2 regions of the Streptomyces albidicamelliae genome follow, and region 1 is predicted to be linked to the other one. Evidence: riboswitches for the same ligand, from Rfam matches in the RefSeq annotation. Region 1 holds a riboswitch; the other holds the start of a gene.
What was found. Region 1 has a riboswitch for glycine ahead of gcvP (aminomethyl-transferring glycine dehydrogenase). Riboswitches for the same ligand answer to the same signal wherever they lie in the genome.
Positions count from the first base shown of each region.

Region 1 (11,838 bases):
GTGACGCTCCCCCTGGTCCTGCCCCCGGTGGTCGGCGGTGTGGCCCTGCTCCTGGCCCTCGGCCGCAACGGGGTGGTCGGCCAGTGGCTCGACTCCTGGTTCGGGATCACCCTGCCCTTCACCACCGCTGGCGTGGTGATCGCGGAGGCGTTCGTCGCGATGCCGTTCCTGGTCATCAGCGTCGAGGGCACGCTGCGCGCGGCCGACCCGCGCTACGAGGAGGCGGCCACCACGCTCGGCGCGTCCCGGTTCACCGCGTTCCGCCGGGTCACGCTGCCCCTGATCGCCCCCGGTGTCGCGGCGGGCTCCGTGCTCGCCTGGGCCCGCGCGCTCGGCGAGTTCGGCGCGACGATCACCTTCGCCGGCAACTTCCCCGGCCGCACCCAGACCATGCCCCTGGCGGTCTACCTCGCCCTGCAGAACGACCCGGAGGCCGCCATCGCCCTGAGCCTGGTCCTGCTGGCCGTGTCCATCACGGTACTGGCCGGCCTGCGCGACCGCTGGATGACGACATCATGAGCAATCCGCATTCCAGGACGGCCGACGACGCCGGATCCTCCGGCGGACGGGACGCGGAAACCGTACGGGAACACTCCGTGGCCGCCGCCCCACCGCGGGAGCCCCTCGCAGGTGACGCCGGCCTCGACGCCCACCTCGTCGTCGAGCGCTCCGCCTTCCGCCTGGACGTGGCCCTGACGGCCGTCCCCGGGGAGGTCGTCGCCCTCCTCGGGCCCAACGGCGCGGGCAAGACCACGGCCCTGCGCGCCCTCGCCGGCCTCGTCCCGCTCAGCGCCGGACACCTGCGCCTGGACGGCAGCGCCCTGGAGCGCACGCCCCCGGAGAACCGTCCGGTCGGCGTCGTCTTCCAGGACTACCTGCTCTTCCCGCACCTGTCCGCGCTGGACAACGTGGCCTTCGGCCCCCGCTGCCAGGGCGTGGGCAAGGCGGAGGCCCGCGCCCAGGCCGCCGCGTGGCTGGACCGGATGGGGCTCGCCGACCACGCCGGTGCCAAGCCCCGCCGGCTCTCCGGCGGCCAGGCCCAGCGTGTGGCGGTCGCCCGCGCCCTGGCCACCCGCCCCCGGCTGCTACTGCTGGACGAACCGCTGGCCGCACTGGACGCCCGCACCCGTCTGGAGGTCCGCGCCCAGCTCCGCCGCCACCTGGCCGCGTTCGAGGCGGTCGCCGTGCTGGTCACCCACGACCCGCTGGACGCCATGGTGCTCGCGGACCGGCTGGTGGTCGTCGAGCACGGCCGGGTCGTCCAGCAGGGCACCCCCTCCGACATCGCCCGTCATCCACGCACGGACTACATCGCCCAGCTCGTCGGCCTCAACCTCTACCGCGGACGCGCCGACCGGCACACGGTACGGCTCGACGCCGGCCCCTCGATCACCACCACGGAAGACCTGTCCGGGCCGGTGTTCGTGGCGTTCCCGCCGTCCGCCGTGACCCTGTTCCGCGACCGGCCCACGGGCGCGAGCGCACGGAACCTGTGGCGCTGCGAGGTCACCGGACTGGAGACCCACGGCGACCAGATCCGCGCCGACCTGGCCGGTGAGCTGCCCCTGGCCGCGGACCTGACCACGGTGGCCGCCGCCGAACTCGGTCTCCATCCGGGTGCACCGGTCTGGGCGACGGTCAAGGCGACGCAGACGCACGCATACCCGGCCTGAACGCCTTCCCCCACTACGGTGAGGGCCCATGACTCTGAGCATCCGCAATCAGCTTCCCGGCACCGTCACCGAGGTGCGGCCGGGCGAGGTCATGGCGACCGTGAAGGTCCGGCTGACCGGCGGGCAGAACCTCACGGCGGCCATCACGCTGGAGGCCGTCGAGGAGCTCGGCCTCGCCCCGGGCTCCGAGGTGCGCGCCCTGGTGAAGTCGACCGAGGTCGCCCTCGCCACCAGCCGCACCGAGGGCCTGTCGATCCGCAACCAGGTCCCGGGCACGGTCACCCAGCTCCTGCTCGGCGAGGTCATGGCCACCGTGAGGGTCTCCATGGCCGGGGGCGAACTCACCGCCGCGATCACCAAGGACGCGGCCGGCGACCTCGGGCTCTTCGTGGGCTCCGACGTCATCGCCCTGATCAAGTCCACCGAGGTCGCCCTGGCGACGGCGTAGGAAGCCCGAAGGCCCCGCCCGGATTCCGGGCGGGGCCTTCGGCCGTCGGGTTCGCTCAGTCCTCGTACGCGTCCAGCGGCGGGCAGGAGCACACCAGGTTGCGGTCGCCGAAGGCCTGGTCGATACGGCGCACCGGGGGCCAGTACTTGTCGGCGGCCGAGACGCCGGCCGGGAAGACGGCGTCCTCGCGGCTGTAGGCGTGCGTCCACTCACCGCCGAGCGCGGCAGCGGTGTGCGGGGCGTTCGCCAGCGGGTTGTCCTCCGCCGGCCACTCGCCGGCGGCGACCTTCTCGATCTCGGCGCGGATGGCGATCATCGCGTCGCAGAAACGGTCCAGCTCGATGAGGTCCTCCGACTCGGTGGGCTCGATCATCAGCGTGCCGGCCACCGGGAAGGACATCGTCGGCGCGTGGAAGCCGTAGTCGATCAGGCGCTTGGCCACGTCGTCCACGCTCACGCCGGTCGCCTTCGTGAGCGGGCGCAGGTCGATGATGCACTCGTGCGCGACCAGGTTGCCGGGACCGGTGTAGAGGACCGGGAAGTGCGGCTCGAGGCGCTTGGCGACGTAGTTCGCCGAGAGCACGGCGACCTGGGTGGCCCGCTTGAGGCCCTCGCCGCCCATCAGGCGGACGTACGCCCACGAGATGGGCAGGATGCCCGCGCTGCCCCACGGCGCCGCCGAGATCGGGCCGACGCCCGTCTCGGGGCCGGCCGCCGGCTGGAGCGGGTGGTTCGGCAGGTACGGCGCCAGGTGCTCGCGGACCGCGACCGGGCCGACGCCGGGGCCACCGCCACCGTGCGGGATGCAGAAGGTCTTGTGCAGGTTCAGGTGGGAGACGTCACCGCCGAAGTGACCCGGCTTGGCGAGGCCGACCAGCGCGTTGAGGTTGGCGCCGTCGACGTACACCTGACCGCCGGCCTCGTGCACCTGGGCACAGATGTCGGCGACGTGCTCCTCGAACACACCGTGCGTGGAGGGGTAGGTGATCATCAGCACGGACAGCTCGTCACGGTGCTTCTCGATCTTGGCGCGCAGGTCCTCGACGTCGATCTCGCCGTCCTCGGCGGTCTTGACGACGACGACCTTCATGCCGGCCATCACGGCGCTCGCCGCGTTGGTGCCGTGCGCGGAGGACGGGATGAGGCAGATGGTGCGCTGCTCGTCACCGTTGGCCCGGTGGTAGCCGCGGACGGCCAGCAGACCGGCGAGCTCGCCCTGCGAACCGGCGTTCGGCTGGAGGGAGACCTTGTCGTAGCCGGTGACCTCGGCGAGACGCTCCTCCAGCTCGCGGATGAGCGTGAGGTAGCCCTCGGCCTGCTCGGCGGGCACGAAGGGGTGCAGCTGGCCGAACTCGGGCCAGGTGACCGGCTCCATTTCGGTGGTCGCGTTGAGCTTCATGGTGCAGGAGCCCAGCGGGATCATGCCGCGGTCGAGCGCGTAGTCGCGGTCGGCGAGCTTGCGCAGGTAGCGCAGCATCGCGGTCTCGGAGCGGTGCTCGTGGAAGACCGGGTGGGTCAGGTAGTCGTCGGTGCGCAGCCGCGCCTCGGGCAGGGTGTCCTCGGCCGTCGCGTCCAGCGCCTCGATGTCGGCGTCCACACCGAAGGCGGACCAGACGGCGGCGAGCTGCGCGCGGTTGGTGGTCTCGTCGCAGGCGAGGGAGACGTGGTCGGCGTCGACCGCACGCACGTTGACCCCGTTGTCCCGGGCGGCGGCGACGACCTCGGCGGCCTTGCCGGGCACGCGCGCGGTGAGCGTGTCGAAGTACGCGCCGTGGACGATCTCGATCCCGCCGGCGCGCAGGCCCGCGGCGAGGAGGGAGGCGTAGCGGTGGGTGCGGCGGGCGATGGTCCGCAGTCCCTCGGGGCCGTGGTAGACGGCGTACATGCCGGCCATCACCGCGAGCAGGACCTGCGCGGTGCAGATGTTGCTGGTGGCCTTCTCCCGGCGGATGTGCTGCTCACGCGTCTGGAGCGCGAGGCGGTAGGCCTTGTGGCCGTCGGCGTCGACGGAGACACCGACGAGGCGGCCGGGCAGGCTGCGCGCGAACTTCTCGTGGACGGCCATGTAGCCGGCGTGCGGACCGCCGAAGCCCATCGGTACGCCGAAGCGCTGGGTGGTGCCGACGGCGATGTCCGCGCCCAGCTCGCCCGGCGAGGTCAGCAGGGTCAGGGCCAGCAGGTCGGCGGCCACGGTGACGAGGGCGCCGAGCTCGTGCGCCCGGTCGATGACCGGCTTGAGGTCGCGTACGGCTCCGGAGGCGCCCGGGTACTGCAGCAGTACGCCGTTGATCTCACGGGCGGCGAGGTCCGCCGGGATGCCGTCGCTGAGGTCGGCGACGACGACCTCGACACCGGTCGGCTCGGCACGGGTCTCGATCACGGCGATCGTCTGCGGCAGCGCGTCCGCGTCGATCAGGAAGAGGCCCTTCTTGTTCTTGCCCATGCGCCGGGACAGCGCCATCGCCTCGGCGGCGGCGGTGCCCTCGTCCAGCAGGGAGGCGCCGGAGGTGGGCAGGCCGGTCAGCTCGGCGACCATCGTCTGGAAGTTCAGCAGGGCCTCCAGACGGCCCTGGGAGATCTCCGGCTGGTACGGCGTGTAGGCGGTGTACCAGGCCGGGTTCTCCATGACGTTGCGCAGGATGACCGGCGGGGTGAAGGTGCCGTAGTAACCGAGCCCGATCATGGAGCCGAGGACCTGGTTGCGGTCGGCGAGCGAGCGCAGCTCGGCGAGCACCTCGGCCTCGGTGCGGGCACCCGGCAGGTCCAGCGCGTCGGCGTTCTTGATCACGTCCGGGACCGCGGCGGCGGTCAGGTCGTCGAGGGAGCCGTAGCCGACGTGCGCGAGCATCTTGGCCCGCGCCTCGTGGTCGGGGCCGATGTGGCGCTGCTCGAAGGGAATGCCGGCTTCGAGCTCGGCGAGCGGGGTGCGATGGGCGGTCATTGCGGAGGCCTCCTGGTCTGACGCGACCTTCGAGGGGCACCCCGGTACGGATACCCCGACGGCCTCCCCCTCTGTCATCTCAACCTGAGAGCTTCACCGGACGTCCGCGGACGCCGGCTTTCACCGTCGGTGAGGGCGGACGCCGTCGACATCCGCCCTGCTTTCCAGAGTGACCTCGTCCGTGCGGTACGTGGGCCTGAGAGATTCCGGGGAGGATTTGCTCCTTCGGCGCCTCCGAGGATGGTCGGAGGACTCTCCCGCACGGGGTCAGCAGCCGCTGTCAGCCTACCAGCGAGGTCAACGCCCGGGGCTTCGAGTGGCCGCCTCCTTGAATGTGCTCTTTTGTAGTGCTTACGGATGAGTTGCGACCAAGTGGAGGGAGAGGGACCGTGCTGACCGACATCGATCCGCGCAACCTGATCGGCCGCAAGGCGTTCGACCGCAATGGCACCAAGATCGGCACCATCGACGAGGTGTACCTCGACGACGCCACCGGTGTGCCCGAGTGGGCGGCCATACGCACCGGCCTGTTCTCCCGGGACGCCTTCGTCCCCCTGGAGCCCAGCGAGCTGATCGAGGGTGCCCTCCGGGTCCCCTTCGACCGCGCGCTCATCAAGGACGCCCCCGACTTCGGTGTCGGCCGCCATCTCTCCCCCGAGCAGGAACTCCAGCTCTACCACCACTACGGCCTCGACGTGGCTCCGCCCCACACGTTCCCCGACCACGACTTCGGCAAGCTGGCAGGCTCGGAAGAACCCTGACGCCGGCTCCTTCCCTCTCCCGGCCCCACCCATCCGAACACCTCCACGCCCCCGCGCCGCTGGGTACGGCACGTCCGCGGCCGCCTGCCCGCGAACGCCCGGCACCGTCGCGGGCGGCACAAACGCCCGGCAACCGTCGCGGGCGGCACACCGGCCGACGGCACCCCCGCGGTGCGCGCGCCGGGCCCCGGGTGCACCCGTGCGTCAGCCCGCACCCGGCACGGCGATGTGGCCGCTCGGCGGGGTGGGACGGGTGGGCGAGAGGGTCAGGCCCGGGTCCAGGACCAGCGGCAGCGGCTCACCCGCCTCCAGCGCGGGGTCCCCGACCGAGAACGTCCGCACCCGCCCCGGAGGCGACTGCGGAGTCTCGAAGCGCACCGTGACCCGCCCCAGCCCGCTGCCCTGCACCCAGCCGGGCCCGTACTCCGTGTGCCGTACGTCCTGCCCCGCGCGCCAGTGCCGCTCGGCCGGCTCCTCCGGCTCCGGCACCGCCTCGGCGACGGCCGCCACCGGCGCGGCCTCCACCGCCCCCGCGGAGTGCGGCTGCGCCGCCTGCGCGAACAGGTCCTCCTGGGTGTAGTCCGCGAGCCCCGTGACCCCCACACCGAGCAGCCGCACCCCGCCCGTCGTGTCCACCGCCTCCAACAGCCGCGCGGCCGCCTCCCGGATCACCGCCGGGTCGTCCGTCGGCCCCCGCAGCGTCTCGGAGCGGGTGAGCGTCGAGAAGTCGTACCGCCGCACCTTGAGCACGATGGTCCGCCCCGACAGCCCCGCGCCGCGCAGCCGCCCCACGCAGCGGTCGGCCAGCCGCTGCACCTCGAGCCCCACCCGCAGCCGGTCGTGGATGTCCACGTCGTAGGTGTCCTCGACCGACACCGACTTGGCCTCCCGCTCGGCCACCACGGGCCGGTCGTCGTGCGCCAGCGCCATCGCGTACAGCGCGTGCCCGTGCGCCTTGCCGAGCAGGCGGACCAGCTCGTCCTCCCCCGCCTCGGCGAGCTCCTCGACCGTGGTGATCCCGGCTCTGCGCAGATGGTCCCCGGTGGCAGGTCCGACCCCCGGCAGCGTCCGGACCGTCATCGGCGCCAGCAGTGCCCGCTCGGTCCCCGGTTCGATGAGCACCAGGCCGTCCGGCTTGGCCTGCTCGGAGGCGATCTTCGCGAGCATCTTGGAGGCGGCGAGCCCCACCGACCCGGTGAGCCCGGTGACCGCCCGGATGTCCGCGCGCAGCCGCACCCCGGCCAGCCGCGCCGACTCCTCGTCCCAGGCCGTCCCCCCGGCCTCCAGATCCACGAACGCCTCGTCCAGGCTGAGCGGCTCCACCAGCGGCGACAGCTCCCGCAGCAGCGCCATCACCTGCTCGCTGATCGACCGGTACACGGTGAAGCGCGGCACCAGATAGGCGGCGTTGGGGGCCCTCCGGCGCGCCTGGGCCATGGGCATCGCCGAGTTGACCCCGAACACCCGGGCCTCGTACGACGCGGTCGCCACCACCCCGCGCGGTCCGAGCCCGCCCACGACGACCGCCTTCCCGCGCAGGCTCGGCTTGGACGCCTGCTCCACCGAGGCGAAGAAGGCATCCATGTCGAGATGCAGGATCGTGGGCGCGTTTCTCACATCTCCGATGCTGCACCACGACACTGACAATGCGGTGACGCCCCCGGGCGCGCCCGCCGGCGCCGAGGTCAGACCGCGCGGTTGCGGCGCCGCGCCAGCTCGTCCGCGGGGTTGTGACCGACGAGGGTCTCGCCCGTGTCGACGCGCTCCCCGTGCAACTGGGAGAGCGCGCTCTCCACGTCCCGCCACACCACGCCGACCGCGATCCCGAAGATGCCCTGACCGCCCTGGAGCAGGGCATGGACCTCGTCCGGCGAGGTGCACTCGTACACGGTCGCCCCGTCGCTCATCAGCGTCATCCGCTCCAGGTCGCGGAAACCGCGTTCCCGCAGGTGCTGGACGGCCGTGCGGATGTTCTGCAGCGAGACACCCGTGTCGAGGAACCGCTTGACGATCTTCAGGACGACGACGTCCCGGAAGCTGTACAGACGCTGGGTGCCCGACCCGTACGCGGGCCGCACACTCGGCTCGACGAGGCCGGTACGGGCCCAGTAGTCGAGCTGCCGGTAGGTGATGCCGGCGGCCGCGCAGGCCGTGGGCCCGCGGTAACCGATCTCCTCGGACGTCATGGACGCCGCCCCTCCGCCGTTCGGCACCGCCGTCGGTCGCTGCGGAGCGTTGTCGACCGCGCTGCCGGAATGGGGATGACCCCTGTTCGAACGCAGCTGAGAGCTCGGGGAAGGGTACGGACCGCTCTCCCCCAGACCGCGTCCGGGGGCACCCCCAGCCGTACCGTCGCCGCTCGTTCTCACGCCGACCTCCGTCCTTGACCTGCCTTCTCGACGGTAGGCAGTCACCAGGGGTGCGTCAACGATCGCCACACTCGGCACGCCGAGTGATAATCACCCTAGGAGTGGTTTTCCGTGCCCCACCGCGGGGAAAGGCTAGCCGAATGCGCTCGCGCCGGGCCGTAGGACGCTCTCAATGGCCGGTGGCAAATGCCCGCGATCCGCTCGCACACGCCGACCGGCCGGCCCTCGTTCCGTCGAGCCGGCCGCCGCGTCCGCCGCTCACTGGCTGCTGGTGCCGAAGTCCTCGGGCGAGATCTGGTCGAGGAACTCGCGGAACTTCTCCACCTCGTCCTCCTGCTCGTCCGGAATGGCGATACCCGCGTCGTCCAGCACCGTGTCACTGCCGTAGATCGGCGTCCCGGTGCGCAGGGCCAGCGCTATGGCATCGGAGGGACGGGCACTGACCTCGACGCCGCTGGCGAAGACCAGCTCCGCGTAGAAGACGCCTTCCCGCAGATCGGTGATGCGCACCTCGGTCAGCTCCTGGCCGACGGCCTCCAGCACGTCCTTGAACAGATCGTGGGTCAGCGGTCGCGCGGGCGCCATGCCCTGCTGGGCGAAAGCGATCGCCGTCGCCTCCCCCGGTCCGATCCAGATGGGGAGGTAACGGTCGCCCCCCACTTCGCGCAGGAGCACGATCGGTTGGTTGGAGGGCATTTCGACCCGGACACCTACGACATCGAGCTCGTTCACACAGCAACCCTAGGCCGTGCCCGGGATGTTTGGGTAGTCGGGCCGGGAACAGGTGGCCGATCCGGCCGCCTGCGGCCTCGTCCCCGCCTCAGGGCAGCCGCACACCGAGGGCGGTCTGCACCAGAGCGGCGTGCAGCCGCACCGTGAGCGCGGCCAGCTCCTTCGTACGGGCCTCGGCATGTGCCCTGGTCTGCGGATTGCGGTGGCGCCTGAGCGGGGCCACCACCTGGTCGACGAGGCCGGCCTCCCGGTCGGCGGCTGCCTTCATCACCCGAAGGTGGCGCGGCTCGATGCCGAACCGGCCCAGCTCGGCGACGAGCGCGGCCACGGTGACGGCCTCCGCCTCGTACGCCCCGTCCTCCAGCGGAGCGAGGAGCCCGTAGGACTCCCACTCCTTCAGCTCGCCCTCGTCGATGTCCGCCGCCGCGAGCAGCTCGGCGCGGCCGACCCGGGCCACCGTGGGCCCCTCGGCCCGTACGGGCACGTCGTCCCCGGTGCGCTGGCGCCCCACCAGGGGCAGCGGGACGGCCTCGCCCCGCTCCATCGCGTCCAAGTGCTCGCGGATCACCTTGAGCGGCAGATAGTGGTCCCGCTGCATCCGCAGGACATGGCCGAGGCGCTCGACGTCCCCGGCGCTGAACTTGCGGTACCCCGACGGGGTCCGCTGCGGCTCGATGAGCCCCTCGGCCTCCAGGAAACGGATCTTGGAGATGGTGACCTCGGGGAACTCGTCACGCAACGCGTTCAGCACCGCGCCGATGCTCATCAGCCCGCTGTCCCTGGCGGCGGTACCGCTTCCGGCACCGCCGCTCGGTGTGTGAAGCATGGACCTTCCCTGGGGTTCCCCCCGGACGCCGGTCCGGGGGCGGGTCAGATGCCGTGCCGGCTCGCGTAGAACACCAGCCGGTACTTGCCGATCTGCACCTCGTCACCGTTCGACAGGGCGACCTGGTCGATCCGCTCCCGGTTGACGTACGTGCCGTTCAGGCTGCCCACGTCGGCCACGGTGAACGAGCCGTCCGGGGAGCGCCGGAACTCCACGTGCCGGCGGGAGACCGTCACGTCGTCCAGGAAGATGTCGCTCTGCGGGTGGCGTCCGGCCGTGGTCAGGTCGCTGTCCAGCAGGAAGCGGCTGCCCGAGTTCGGACCGCGGCGCACCACCAGCAGCGCCGAGCCCAGCGGCAGCGCGTCCACCGCGGCCTGCGCCTCGGGCGACAGCATCGGCAGCGGGGTCTGGCCGGTCGCCTCCGCCTCGTAGGCCTCGATACCCGAGATCGAGATCGTGGACGTCGTCTCGGAGGCGCGCTCGGGCGCCACACCGGGACGCAGCGGCGCACCGCAGTTGGAGCAGAAGCGAGCGTTCTCCGCGTTGCGGTTACCGCACCTCGTACACACCAGGGCCGACATCGACGGATCCTCCTGCCGCGGCTGCCCACCCGGGGCGTTGGACGCGTACGGACCGGAGGCGAACCCTCCACCCGCACCTGAGGTTGACGGTTGCCCGAAACCTATGCCGCCGGACTGGGCAGGGTCAACAGACGCCGCGCCCTGACCACCCGAAATGTCACCGCCCGGACCAGCGACCTGGTCGCGGAACAGCGGACGCTGTCCTTCCTGGTCAGGCTGCGCGCGATGGCGAGCGGTCGCGTTGTCGCTGCCCTCTCGCGCGCTCTTGCCGAACAACTTCGCAAACAACTTCACGGGCGATTCCCCTTGACCGAAACAGACCCGCCCGTGGGGCAGGACGAACCCTGATTGCCTACACCGGCCGAGCCGGACATCTTCACAACGTCCGTAACCACCAGACAGTTTCCACCACGCGCCACCTCTTCGGTGCGCCGACCCCCCGCAACCTCATGCCCCTGCCTGACGTCCCCCATGCACCACCGGTTCACTGGGAGGACGACCGAGCGTAGTCAGGCCGCTTCACGTGCCGCAAGGCATCCACGACGATCTTGTCGGACCGTTCGACGGTCACCGTGGCCTGCTCCTTCTCCAGGGTCTGCACCACGCCTCCAGGAATGTTCAGCGCCGGCTCCAGGTCCTGCGGCTTGCCGATGACCTTGAAACGATAGGGGGCGTTGATCTTGTTCCCGTCGACACTCACCGAATCACCGGAGTCCGTGAGGTAGGTGTTGGCGACCACCCGCACTCCGTTGACCTCGATCGCCTCGGCACCGGCCGCGCGCAGCTCCTGGATAGCGTCGAGCAGCATGTCCGCCTGGACCGTCCCCTTCGTGTCCTCGATCGTCATGGTGATGCCGGGACCTTGCGCCGCCACGGTGCCCGCGAGGATGCCGAGTTGTCTCTCCTTCTCGGCGGTCTGCTTGCGCGCCTCCGCGGCCTGGTCGGAGCTGCTCTGCAACTCCTGACTCTGCTTCTCCAGTCCCTGCTTCTCGTCCTGAAGACGCTGAGTACGCGAATCCAGTTCATCGAGGATGCGAACAAGATCTTCCTGCCGCGCTCCGCGCAGCGCGCTGTCGCTGTCGCTGTTCGACGCCACCTGCACGGCGAGGCCGAAGCCGAGGCCGAACAGCAGCACGGCGACGATGAGTTGGGCGCGGGTGACACGCGGCGGCCACAGGCCCTCGGCCAGCCGCTGCCGGCCGGTCACCGGCTCCTCGGGCCGCTCCCCGGCGTCTGCCCGGCTCCGGGCGCCGGGGCGGGGACCTCGGCGGGCAGCTCCCTGCGCAGACCGTTCTCCGGCCGCGTCTCCCGGCCGCCGCGGCCGTCGGCGGCGTCCGGACGCTCCGGGCCGTTCCGCTCGGGTCCGTTCTCCGTGTTCTGCTTCTGTTCGTCCTGGCCGTTGCGGCTGCTCTCGTCGCTCATCGCCCTCACGCCCGGAACACGTGCCGCCGGATCGCCGCGGCGTTGGAGAAGATTCGGATACCCAGGACGACGACGACACCCGTGG
Region 1 is NZ_CP106795.1:1,621,138-1,632,975, forward strand. It holds gene N8I86_RS07570 (ABC transporter permease) at 1-519, shown strand, start outside; gene N8I86_RS07575 (ABC transporter ATP-binding protein) at 516-1,673, shown strand; gene N8I86_RS07580 (TOBE domain-containing protein) at 1,702-2,121, shown strand; gene gcvP (aminomethyl-transferring glycine dehydrogenase) at 2,177-5,062, opposite strand; glycine riboswitch at 5,237-5,332, opposite strand; gene N8I86_RS07590 (PRC-barrel domain-containing protein) at 5,452-5,823, shown strand; gene N8I86_RS07595 (DNA polymerase IV) at 6,028-7,440, opposite strand; gene N8I86_RS07600 (MerR family transcriptional regulator) at 7,509-8,192, opposite strand; gene N8I86_RS07605 (bifunctional nuclease family protein) at 8,451-8,924, opposite strand; gene ftsR (transcriptional regulator FtsR) at 9,013-9,750, opposite strand; gene N8I86_RS07615 (FHA domain-containing protein) at 9,795-10,625, opposite strand; partial or broken gene N8I86_RS07620 (DUF881 domain-containing protein) at 10,816-11,753, opposite strand; gene N8I86_RS07625 (small basic family protein) at 11,759-11,838, opposite strand, start outside.

Region 2 (11,838 bases), 4.1 Mb from region 1:
CAGGATCACGATGACGCCGCCGGCGACGGCGACCTTGTCCTTCTTGAACCGGGTCCAGGCGATCTGACCCAGAGAACGACCCTCGATCTGCCCCTTACCGGCACCCGCGAGCACAGCCTCCGGCTGTGCCTCGGCTGCCGCCCCGGTGGTCTCGATCGGTGCGGTCACGGTGAGCGACCCCTCTCGCCGGTGGTGACCGGCCTGCGCCTGCCGCGGATTGCGGCTTTGTCGACTTGCCATCGATCACGGGGCCTCGGCCTCGTGTCTGAGTCGCGAGTCTTCAGCGTGGCCGCGATCACCCGCCAGATGTGACGGCGAAAGTATGCGCAACCGTGATGCAGTGCGGGGGATTCCGTTATCCGAACAGTGGGTAACGGCTCTCGGACGCGGGCCAGTTGTGACGGAACGGGGAATTTGCGCGATTTGGTGCGTGCGGCTGACGTCTACGCGCGCAGAAGCGGTCGGCCCGCGCAAATCCTGCATTCCGGCGCCAAGAGCGGGGCGCCGGGACGAGTTGATCAGAAGCCGCCGTGCACCGGCGGATAGCCGTATCCCGCGGCCGGCGCCTGCGACTGCGGGGCGGCCTGCAACTGGGGCTGGGGCGGGGCGGCGTGGGCCTCGCGGTCGTAGAACGGGCGCGCGTTGGCCCGCATCCACATCACCACCGGGTCGTACTCGTCGGTCATCGCGACCGTCGACACCGGCAGCCCCTCCGGGACCGCCCCGACGGACTGCTGCATCATCCCGCGGACCGAGTCGACCGCGGCGGGCGAGGTGTCGTACACGTCCAGGCCGAGAGCGAGGTACGGCGCCCCCAGCGCCGGCTGCACCCAGGCGCGGCGCAGGGAGCGCAGGGCCGGGGTGCGGTGGGCGTTCTGCGCGAGCAGGGCGTAGAACTGCGGGATCTCGATGGTGGGTTCGGCGAGCCGCAGCGGGCCGGCGGGCTGCCGGTCCAGTCCGGTGGCGATGCGGCGCAGGTCCAGCCAGGGGATGCCGACGCCGCCGCCCCGGGCGTGCGGGTTGAGCCAGAGGCCGTAGTGGTCCGGGTAGAGGGTGCGGGCCACGTCGAGCCCGTCGACCACTTCGTACGAGCGGTTCCAGCCGCTGGCCGACAGCTCCTGGGCGGAGGTGACACAGGGGGCGTAGTGGAAGCCGTCGACCTCCATGTCCCCGTACTGGGCGTCCGGGGAGCCGGCCTGGCCGTGCCACAGGAGCATCCAGATCTGGCCGGAGGACGGGGTGGCGAGAGCGCGGAGCAGGGCCTCGTAGGCGTCATAGCGTCCGGGCGTGACCTGGCGCAGCATGCTTTCCACGCTGCCGCTTGGGCTCGCGCTCACCTGTCTTACCGCCCCTCCGATTGTTTCCCCGCGTGTGGGGACAGCTTAAGCGCCCAGGAGCCCGGGGCCTCGTGTTCGTGCGCGGGTGCGGGTCGGTGGTGGGGCCACGCGCCACGCGGCGGCGGCGCCCGCCGGACGCGGCCCCGTGCTCGCGAGGTGGCCCGCGCCCGCGCCGGGTCTAGTGACCGTACTGGTGGAAGGGGCGGACGTGGGTCTTCAGCCAGTCGGCGACCGGGTCCTGGGCGACGTCCAGCAGGACGAGGTTGACCGGCCACTTGACCGGGACTTTGCCGAGGGCCCGGCCCAGGGCCTCCAGCGGCAGCGCGCGCAGGTCGCCCTCCCACTGGGAGAGTTCGACGCCCACGAACATCACCGGGTCGGCCGTCTCGATCGCGGCGAGGCAGCGGCGGGCGGTGAGCACCACGCCGGTCTGCGCGAACTCGGCGGAGGCGGCGGCGAGGAAGTCGACCGGGTCGTCCTGCCAGTCGGGCTCGAAGAGCCGGACCCGGCCGCCGGTGCTGAGTCCGTCGAGCGGGGTGCGGCCGGCCCGGCACAGCTCGGCGACCGCCTCGGGCGGCAGCGGCACGCCGACGACGCCCCCGGGGTTCACGACCAGGCCCGCCTGCGGGGGCAGGCCCCGGGCGAACTCCACGGCCGGGGCGACGGTGAACGACATGTGGGAGCCGGCCACCTGGCGGAGCTGCTCCTCGGAGCTGAACACCGGGACGTACACCTGGCCGTCGATCTCGGTCGTGGGCAGGTCGAGCGGGCCGCTGTCCGGGCCTCCGCCGTGGGGCAGGGGGATCCACAGGAAGCTCCGGCCGAGGACCTCGACGATCCGGCCGCCGGCCTCGGGCATGCCGAGGGAGGCCGAGAGCACCTCCTCCAGTTCGTTGCCCGGCCAGCCGCCGTGCGGGTGGGGGTGCGCCTGTGCCGGGAAGTCCGCGCTGATGTCCGCCGGGAAGTCCATCTGCCTACCGCCTGCTGGTGACCACTGCTGTGAGCCAGAAGGCTAGCGGGTGGCTGTGACAGCGCCTCACCGAGTGAAGCCCACGCGGCTCAGGACGTCCGCCGCGTCCCGGTCCAGCAGCACCGCCGAACCGCAGCCGGCGGGCAGCTCCCCCTTCTCCACGGCGCGCAGCAGGCGCTCGGCCGTACGGCGGTGGCGGCGGAAGGCGTAGCGGGACACGCCCCGGCCGCGCTCGCGCTGCCCCGCCCTGGCCGTGCCGGGCGGGACGTCGAGGAGGAGCAGGTGCAGGGTGCCGCCGCGGCGCCGGGCCTCGCGGGCCAGCCAGGCGCGCACCCACGGCTGGGTGCCGCAGTCGTGCACGACGACGCCCTCGCCGGTGCGCAGGGCCCGGCGGAGTCCCGTGTAGTGGGCGAGGCGGACCAGCGGGCGGTAGAGCGCGTACGGGAGCCCGCGCGGGACCTTGGTGTCCCAGCGGTCGCGGGTGTCCTGGGAGTCGACGCGGTGGCCGGTGACCGTGCGGTGCATGAGGGTGGACTTGCCGCTGCCGGGCAGGCCGGTGATCACCACGAGGTCGGCCGGGCCGAAGAGCAGGGCGTGCGGGCTGCGGCCGGCGCGGTCGCGCAGGTCGCGGACGACCGGGACGGAGCGGGCCGCGGCGCGCTCACGGGCTGGCGCGGAAGGCTGCTTCGGCACCGCGATGCCGGTGGTGGCGGCGTAGGCCGAGGTCCTGTTCACCGTGATCGTCCTCCCCTGTGGGTTCGGTAACCCCTTTGCCCGCCAAATGTAAAGAGAAGGTAATGCGGTTGGGTGCGCGTACTGCCACAGGTCGGTTACAGATTGCGGCCCTGACGGGTGGGGGCGCGGCGTGCAATGATGTGCCCGCCAACTGCATACCGGCCGTTTGAATCCGCGCGGGAGAGTCCCCGGCAGTCTTCACCGGGGCGCCGAAGGAGCAAGTCCCTCCCTTGAATCTCTCAGGCCCCGTTACCGCGCGGGCGAGGCACATCTGAAAAGCGGGCCGCTGCGACAGCGGCCCCACCCACGGTGCAAGCCGTGATCGTCCCTGTGGCGGTCGTGGCGAACCTCTCAGGTTCCGATGACAGATGGGGAGGAACGTTCCTCGCCCGTCCCATTCCTGTCCTGGGAGACGACCGCCCGATGAGCAGCACTGAACTCCGTCTCACCGCGCTCGATGCCGTGCATCGCTCGCTCGGTGCGACGATGACCGACTTCGCCGGCTGGGACATGCCCCTGCGCTACGGCTCCGAGCGCGACGAGCACCTCGCCGTGCGGACCAGGGCCGGCCTCTTCGACCTCTCCCACATGGGTGAGATCACCGTGTCCGGCGCCGGAGCGGCCGCCCTGCTGAACCACGCCCTGGTCGGCAACATCGCCTCGGTCGGTGTCGGCCGCGCCCGCTACACCATGATCTGCCAGGCCGACGGCGGCATCCTGGACGACCTGATCGTCTACCGGCTCGCCGAGACCGAGTACATGGTCGTGGCCAACGCCTCGAACGCCCAGGTGGTGCTGGACGCGCTCACCGAGCGTGCCGCCGGTTTCGACGCGGAGGTACGCGACGACCGGGACGCCTACGCGCTGATCGCCGTCCAGGGCCCGGAGTCCCCCGGCATCCTGAAGTCGCTCACCGACGCCGACCTGGACGGCCTGAAGTACTACGCCGGCCTGCCCGGCACGGTCGCCGGCGTGCCCGCGCTGATCGCCCGCACCGGCTACACCGGCGAGGACGGCTTCGAGCTGTTCGTGAAGCCGGAGCACGCGGTCGCGCTGTGGCAGGCGCTGACCGAGGCCGGCGAGGGCGCCGGTCTGGTGCCGTGCGGTCTGTCCTGCCGGGACACGCTGCGCCTGGAGGCGGGCATGCCGCTGTACGGGCACGAGCTGACCACCTCCCTGACCCCCTTCGACGCCGGGCTCGGCCGGGTGGTCAAGTTCGAGAAGGAGGGCGACTTCGTCGGGCGCGAGGCGCTCGCCGCGGCCGCCGAGCGGGCCTCCGCCGAGCCGCCCCGGGTCCTGGTCGGCCTGATCGCCGAGGGCCGCCGGGTGCCGCGCGCCGGATACCCCGTCGTCGCGGGCGGCCAGGTGATCGGCGAGGTCACCTCCGGCGCCCCCTCCCCCACCCTGGGCAAGCCGATCGCCATGGCCTACGTCGACGCCGCGCACGCGGCGCCGGGCAGCGCGGGCGTGGGCGTGGACATCCGGGGCAGCCACGAGCCGTACGAGGTCGTGGCGCTGCCCTTCTACAAGCGCCAGAAGTAGACACTGGGCGGCGGAACGCACCGGTCGCACGACCCCCCGCGTCCTCCGCATGCCCGCGAACCGTCCCAGCGGTACCCCATTCACCAGCACTCCCGCGCGTACAGGAGAATTCAGGCCATGAGCAACCCCCAGCAGCTGCGCTACAGCAAGGAGCACGAGTGGCTGTCGGCCGCCGAGGACGGCGTCTCGACGGTCGGCATCACCGAGTTCGCGGCCAACGCGCTCGGCGACGTGGTCTACGCCCAGCTCCCCGAGGTCGGCTCCACCGTGGAGGCGGGCGAGACCTGCGGTGAGCTGGAGTCGACGAAGTCGGTCTCCGACCTGTACTCGCCGGTGACCGGCGAGATCACCGAGATCAACGAGGACGTCGTCAACGACCCGTCGCTGGTCAACTCCGCCCCCTTCGAGGGCGGCTGGCTGTTCAAGGTCCGCATCTCGGACGAGCCGGCCGACCTGCTCTCCGCCGACGAGTACGCCGCCCACACCGCCGGCTGAGGAGTCGTAGCCCGATGACCGTCCTGAACACGCCCCTGCACGAGCTGGACCCGGAGATCGCCGCCGCGGTCGACGCCGAGCTCGGCCGCCAGCAGTCCACCCTGGAGATGATCGCCTCCGAGAACTTCGCGCCGCTCGCGGTGATGGAGGCCCAGGGCTCGGTCCTCACCAACAAGTACGCCGAGGGCTACCCGGGCCGCCGCTACTACGGCGGCTGCGAGCACGTCGACGTCGCCGAGCAGATCGCCATCGACCGGATCAAGGAGCTGTTCGGCGCCGAGTACGCGAACGTCCAGCCCCACTCCGGCGCCTCCGCCAACCAGGCGGCCCTGTTCGCGCTGGCCCAGCCCGGGGACACGATCCTCGGCCTGGACCTGGCGCACGGCGGCCACCTGACCCACGGCATGCGGCTGAACTTCTCCGGCAAGCAGTTCAACGTGGTCGCGTACCACGTGGACGACTCCGGCCTGGTCGACATGGCCGAGGTCGAGCGGCTCGCCAAGGAGCACCGCCCGAAGGTGATCATCGCGGGCTGGTCGGCGTACCCGCGCCAGCTGGACTTCGCCGAGTTCCGCCGGATCGCCGACGAGGTCGAGGCGTACCTGTGGGTCGACATGGCCCACTTCGCGGGTCTGGTCGCCGCCGGTCTGCACCCGAACCCGGTCGAGCACGCGGACGTGGTCACCTCCACGACGCACAAGACCCTCGGCGGTCCGCGCGGCGGGATCATCCTCGCCAGGAAGGCCTTCGCCAAGAAGCTGAACTCGTCCGTCTTCCCGGGCTTCCAGGGCGGTCCCCTGGAGCACGTGATCGCGGCCAAGGCGGTCTCCTTCAAGGTCGCCGCCTCGGAGGAGTTCAAGGAGCGCCAGCGTCGTACGGTGGAGGGTGCCCGCATCCTCGCCGAGCGCCTGACGGCGCCCGACGCCCGCGAGGCCGGGGTGAACGTGCTCTCCGGCGGCACGGACGTGCACCTGATCCTGGTGGATCTGCGTGAGTCCGAGCTGGACGGGCAGCAGGCCGAGGACCGTCTCCACGAGGTCGGCATCACGGTCAACCGCAACGCCGTCCCGAACGACCCGCGGCCCCCGATGGTCACCTCGGGTCTGCGGATCGGCACGCCCGCCCTCGCCACCCGCGGCTTCACGGCCGAGGACTTCGCCGAGGTCGCGGACGTGATCGCCGAGGCGCTGAAGCCGTCGTACGACGTCGAGGCCCTCAAGGCGCGCGTGCAGGCGCTCGCCGACAAGCACCCGCTCTACGCGGGCCTGAACAAGTAGTCCCCGGTGGGGCACCCGCCAGGGGTGCCCCACCACCCGCTGTAGCTTTTTTGAGGAGTGACCGTGGCCATCTCGGTCTTCGACCTGTTCTCGATCGGCATCGGCCCGTCCAGCTCCCACACGGTCGGCCCGATGCGTGCGGCGCGGATGTTCGCCCGCCGCCTGCGCAACGAAGGGCTGCTGGAGAAGGTGTCCGCGGTCCGCACCGAGCTGTACGGCTCGCTGGGCGCGACCGGACACGGACACGGCACCCCCAAGGCCGTCCTGCTCGGCCTGGCCGGCGACTCGCCGCGCACGGTGGACGTCGAGACGGCGGACGCGCGCGTGGAGGCGATCAGGTCCGAGGGCCGGATCGCCCTGCTGGGCGAGCACGAGATCGCCTTCGACTTCGACCGGGACCTCGTCCTGCACCGCCGCAAGACCCTGCCGTACCACGCCAACGGCATGACGGTCTGGGCGTTCGACGCCTCGGGCGACGAGCTGCTGTCCAAGACGTACTACTCGGTCGGCGGCGGCTTCGTCGTGGACGAGGACGCGGTCGGCGCGGACCGCATCAAGCTGGACGACACCGTCCTGAAGTACCCCTTCCGCACGGGCGACGAGCTGCTGCGCCTGACGAAGGAGACCGGCCTGTCGATCTCCTCGCTGATGCTGGAGAACGAGCGCGCCTGGCGCACCGAGGACGAGATCCGGGCGGGTCTGCTGGAGATATGGCGTGTCATGCGCGAGTGCGTCCAGCGCGGCATGTCCCGCGAGGGCATCCTGCCCGGCGGTCTGAAGGTCCGCCGCCGCGCCGCCGTCTCGGCCCGCCAGCTGCGCGCCGAGGGCGACCCGCTGGCGCACGCCATGGAGTGGATCACGCTCTACGCGATGGCCGTGAACGAGGAGAACGCGGCGGGCGGCCGGGTCGTCACCGCCCCCACGAACGGCGCGGCGGGCATCATCCCGGCGGTCCTGCACTACTACATGAACTTCGTGCCCGGAGCCGACGAGGACGGCGTGGTCCGCTTCCTGCTCGCCGCCGGCGCGATCGGCATGCTGTTCAAGGAGAACGCCTCCATCTCCGGCGCCGAGGTCGGCTGCCAGGGCGAGGTCGGCTCCGCCTGCTCCATGGCGGCCGGCGCGCTCGCGGAGGTCCTGGGCGGCTCGCCCGAGCAGGTCGAGAACGCCGCCGAGATCGGTATGGAGCACAACCTCGGCCTGACCTGCGACCCGGTCGGCGGCCTGGTGCAGATCCCCTGCATCGAGCGCAACGGCATGGCCGCGGTGAAGGCGGTCACGGCCGCGAAGATGGCGATGCGCGGCGACGGCTCCCACAAGGTGTCGCTGGACAAGGTCATCAAGACCATGAAGGACACCGGGGCGGACATGTCCGTGAAGTACAAGGAGACGGCGCGGGGCGGGCTCGCGGTGAACATCATCGAGTGCTGACGGGCGCGGGCCGAGGGGCGGGCGCCGGGAGGGGGGCGGGCTGTGCACGCGCTGGTGGCCGAGGTCCGGCGGGGTGACTTCCTGGAGTCGGTGCACCACGGAACGGTCCTCGCGACCGGACCCGGCGGGCGGACCGTGCTCGCCGTCGGTGAGCCGGACCGCCCGATGTTCCCCCGCTCCGCCAACAAGCCGCTCCAGGCGCTCGGCATGCTGCGCGCCGGCCTCGCCCTGAACGGCGAGCTGCTGGCGCTGGCCTGCGCCAGCCATTCCGGCGAGCCCTTCCACCTCGACGGCGTGCGCCGGATCCTGAAGGGCGCCGGGCTCGGCACGGACGCCCTGCGCTGCACGCCCGGGCTGCCCATCGGCGAGGCCGCGCTGCGCGCCCACCTCGCGGCCGGCGGCACCGCGGCGCCGCTGACGATGAACTGCTCGGGCAAGCACGCCGCGATGCTCGCCACCTGTGTCGTCAACGGCTGGGACACGGCCGCCTACCTCGATCCGCGCCACCCGTTGCAGCGCGCCCTGCGGGAGACCGTCGAGGACCTGGCCGGCGAGAAGGTCGCCGCGACCGGGGTCGACGGCTGCGGCGCACCCCTGTTCGCCCTCGGCTACCGGGGACTGGCGCGCGCGTTCGCCCGGCTGGCGACGAGCCCGCCCGGCTCCCTCGAACGGCGCGTCGCACGGGCGATGGGCGGGCATCCCGAGTACGTCGGCGGGACCGGCCGGGACGTGACCCGGCTGCTGCGGGCGCTGCCCGGCGCGGTCGCGAAGGACGGCGCGGAGGGCGTCTACGCGATGGCGCTCCCCGACGGCTCGGCCGTCGCCCTGAAGATCGCCGACGGCTCCGCCAGGGCCCGTCCGGTCGTCCTGGTCGCCGCGCTGCGCCGGCTCGGCGTCCCGGTGGACGACGGCGGGATCCTCGCGGAACTGGCGACCGCCCCCGTGCTCGGTCACGGCGAACCGGTCGGCGAGGTGCGCGCCGCGCGGATCCTGCGCGGCTGACCGGACCCCGGCCCGGCGGACCGATGTCCTCCCCGGGGCTACCGCACGGTAACCGATCCCCCCTACGCTGCCGTCGACTCGACCACAACGAAGGGGAGTTGACGCATGCGCGGCATCAGACGAACGGCGGCGCTCGTGGGCGCCGCCGCCTTACTGGCGGTGGCACCGGGCAACGCCCACGCGGCGTCGCCGAAGTTCTCCGAGACGACGGCGATCGGCACGCACAACGCGTACGACAAGGCCAAGTACACGTACTTCGCACAGGCGTTGGACTCGGGCGCCTCGCTGCTGGAACTGGATGTGTACGTGGACAGCATCACCCACCGGTGGCGGGTCAGCCACAGCAACCCGTTCGGGAACAACAACAACTGCGAGGCGGCGAAGTCCCCCGACGAGCTGTACGGCAAGAGCCGCAACCAGGATCTCGGCGGCTGCCTCGACAACATCGCGGCCTGGAACCGGCTGCACCCCGACCACCCGCCGATCGTGTTCAAGGTCGAGATGAAGGTCGGCTTCAACGACCGGGCGGGGCTCGGCCCGGACGAATTCGACCGGCTCGTCTCGCAGAAGCTCGGCGGCAGCGTGTACAAGCCCGCCGACCTGCTGGGCGGGACCTACGGCACGCTGGACGCCGCCGCCCGCGCCGACGCCTGGCCCGCGCGTGACTCGCTGCGGGGGAAGTTCCTCTTCGAGCTGATCCCGGGCACGGTCGAGCAGGCGAACCCCTTCGACCACTACTGGACGGACGAGGAGTACGGCGACCATCTGCGGGACCTGTCCGGGGCCGGGCAGCTCGGTCAGGCACAGGCCTTCCCGGCCGTGCTCGGCGCCGAGAACGGCGACCCGCGCGCAGGCCGCTACGACGCGTCGATCCGGCCGTGGTTCGTGTTCTTCGACGGCGACGCGGCGACCTACGTCAACAACGGCTACGACACGTCGTTCTACGCCGCGAACCACTACATCCTGATCACGACGGGTGCCGACGGAGTGTCCCCGGCGATCTCCTCGACCACTCCCACGGACGCCGAAGTCGCCTCCCGGCTGGCCCTGTTGGCCAAGAACCACGCGAGTCTGATCACCTCCGACTGGTCGGCGAAGCCCGCGTCCGTCCTGGGGGCGGTCGCGAACCGAGGCTGAGGTTCCGGATGCGGCCGCAGGGGGCACAACTCCTGCATGCTCCACGGCATCGACGTCAGCGCCTATCAGTCCTCCGCGTACGACACGGACGGTCTCTCCTTCGTCTTCATCAAGGCGACGGAGGGCCGTTCGTACGTCAATCCCCGGCTCACCGCCCAGACGAAGACCGCCCGAGACGCCGGACTGGTCGTCGGCTTCTACCACTTCCTGTGGCCGGGCAGCCTCACCGACCAGGCCGAGTACTTCCTCCGCCACGCCCCCGACCGCCCGGGCGACCTTCTCGCCGTCGACTGGGAGACGACCGGCGAGGGCACGCACGCGAGCAACGCGGAGAAGGACCGCTTCATCCGCAAGCTGAAGGACCTGCGGCCGGACAACCGGGTCGTGCTGTACGCGAACCGGGACTTCTGGCTGAACATCGACACGACCTCGTACGCGGGCGACGGCCTGTGGATCGCGGACTACGTCACCGCCGGCAAGCCCCGCATCAAGGCCAAGTGGCGGTTCCACCAGTACACCAGTGAACCGCACGACAAGGACGTGGCGAACTTCGCGAGCAGGGCGGCGCTCAGGGAGTGGGCCGCCGACGCGTGACTCCGGCTCCGCCGCGTGCGGGGCGGGCGGCTAGGGCCTGTCGTGCTCCGCGGAGGTCCCGGTGGTGCCGTCCGGCGCCGCGCCGGGCTTCGCGTGGAGGATCTCGCGGGCCTGCTCCGCTGCGCGGGCGATGCTCTCGGAGACGAAGTCCACGAAGCGGGCGATGTTCTCCAGGCGGGTGGCGGCCGGGGTGCCGGGACCGAGGACCCCGACGCCCTGCCGTGCGGTCTCGCCGAGGTGGGCGGTGGCGCGGGCGCTGGCCATCGTCGACTGGTACATCACGTCGTCGTCCACGACGTAGCGTTCGCGGCGGCGTTCGTCGCGCTCGCGGCGGACGAGGCCCTGGCTCTCCAGGAAGGCGATCGCCTTGGAGACGGTCGCCGGGCTGACCTGGAGGCGCTGGACGAGTTCGGACGCGGTGAGGGTGCCCGCGTCGGTGGTGTAGAGGCAGACCAGCACACGGGCCGTCATCCGGGGCAGGCCCGACCCCATGAAGACGGCGGTGAGCAGCTCCTCGTAGGCGCGGACGGCCTCGGCGTCCCGACCGTGCGGCTGCGCGGGGGTGCCGGGGTCCCGGGGTGCGGTCTGCCCGTGGCGCCGGGCGCGTCGTTCGGTGGCCCGGTGGGCGGCGTCGGCGCGGTAGGCGGTGGGTCCGCCGTTGCGCATGACCTCGCGGGTGACGGTCGAGGTCGGGCGGCCCAGGCGCCTGGCGATCTCCGCGTAGGCGAGGCCGTCGGCCAGTCCCAGCGCGATCCGCTGACGTTCCTGCTGGGTGAGCCTGCCTCCCGGCATCGCGGCCTCCTTCGTGGTGCGTGACGTCCGCACTATAGCGTTCACTTTCAGTCCATTGCAACGAAGGCATCTCAGTGCCGTTGCGTTAGATTCCCAACCGTTGCAACGATTTCCCCGCATTACCCTGCGCTGACAGGGTTTTGAGGCCTCAACTCCGTTGCCTATTGAGTGAACGCAACGTAGCGTTTCCGGTGTCAGAAACAGCGGGCCGAAGGGGTCCGCACCTGAAGACCGAGGAGTTTTGCGATGCCGAAGTTCGCCACCCCCGCCCCCGTGACCGCCCGCATCGACATCCCCGCCGGACGCATCCGGCTCATCGCCGCCGACCGCGCCGACACCACCGTCGAGGTCCTGCCCGCCGACCCCGCCAAGAGCCGCGACACCAAGGCCGCCGAACGGATCGACGTCACCTACGACGCCGGCGTCCTGCGCATCACCGCCCGCGAGCCCGCCCACCGCGCCCTCGGCACCCCCGGATCCGTCGAGATCACCGTCCAACTCCCCGCCGGCTCCCACCTGAAGGCCA
Region 2 is NZ_CP106795.1:5,742,611-5,754,448, reverse strand. It holds gene N8I86_RS26410 (ABC transporter permease) at 1-168, opposite strand, end outside; gene N8I86_RS26405 (enhanced serine sensitivity protein SseB C-terminal domain-containing protein) at 519-1,304, opposite strand; gene N8I86_RS26400 (enhanced serine sensitivity protein SseB) at 1,516-2,307, opposite strand; gene N8I86_RS26395 (ATP-binding protein) at 2,374-3,048, opposite strand; glycine riboswitch at 3,210-3,307, shown strand; glycine riboswitch at 3,308-3,420, shown strand; gene gcvT (glycine cleavage system aminomethyltransferase GcvT) at 3,466-4,584, shown strand; gene gcvH (glycine cleavage system protein GcvH) at 4,702-5,079, shown strand; gene glyA (serine hydroxymethyltransferase) at 5,094-6,356, shown strand; gene N8I86_RS26375 (L-serine ammonia-lyase) at 6,420-7,787, shown strand; gene N8I86_RS26370 (asparaginase) at 7,830-8,789, shown strand; gene N8I86_RS26365 (Ca2+-dependent phosphoinositide-specific phospholipase C) at 8,895-9,926, shown strand; gene N8I86_RS26360 (glycoside hydrolase family 25 protein) at 9,963-10,520, shown strand; gene N8I86_RS26355 (helix-turn-helix domain-containing protein) at 10,551-11,312, opposite strand; gene N8I86_RS26350 (DUF4097 domain-containing protein) at 11,559-11,838, shown strand, end outside.
Region 2: another riboswitch for glycine. It lies ahead of gcvT (glycine cleavage system aminomethyltransferase GcvT); the one in region 1 lies ahead of gcvP (aminomethyl-transferring glycine dehydrogenase).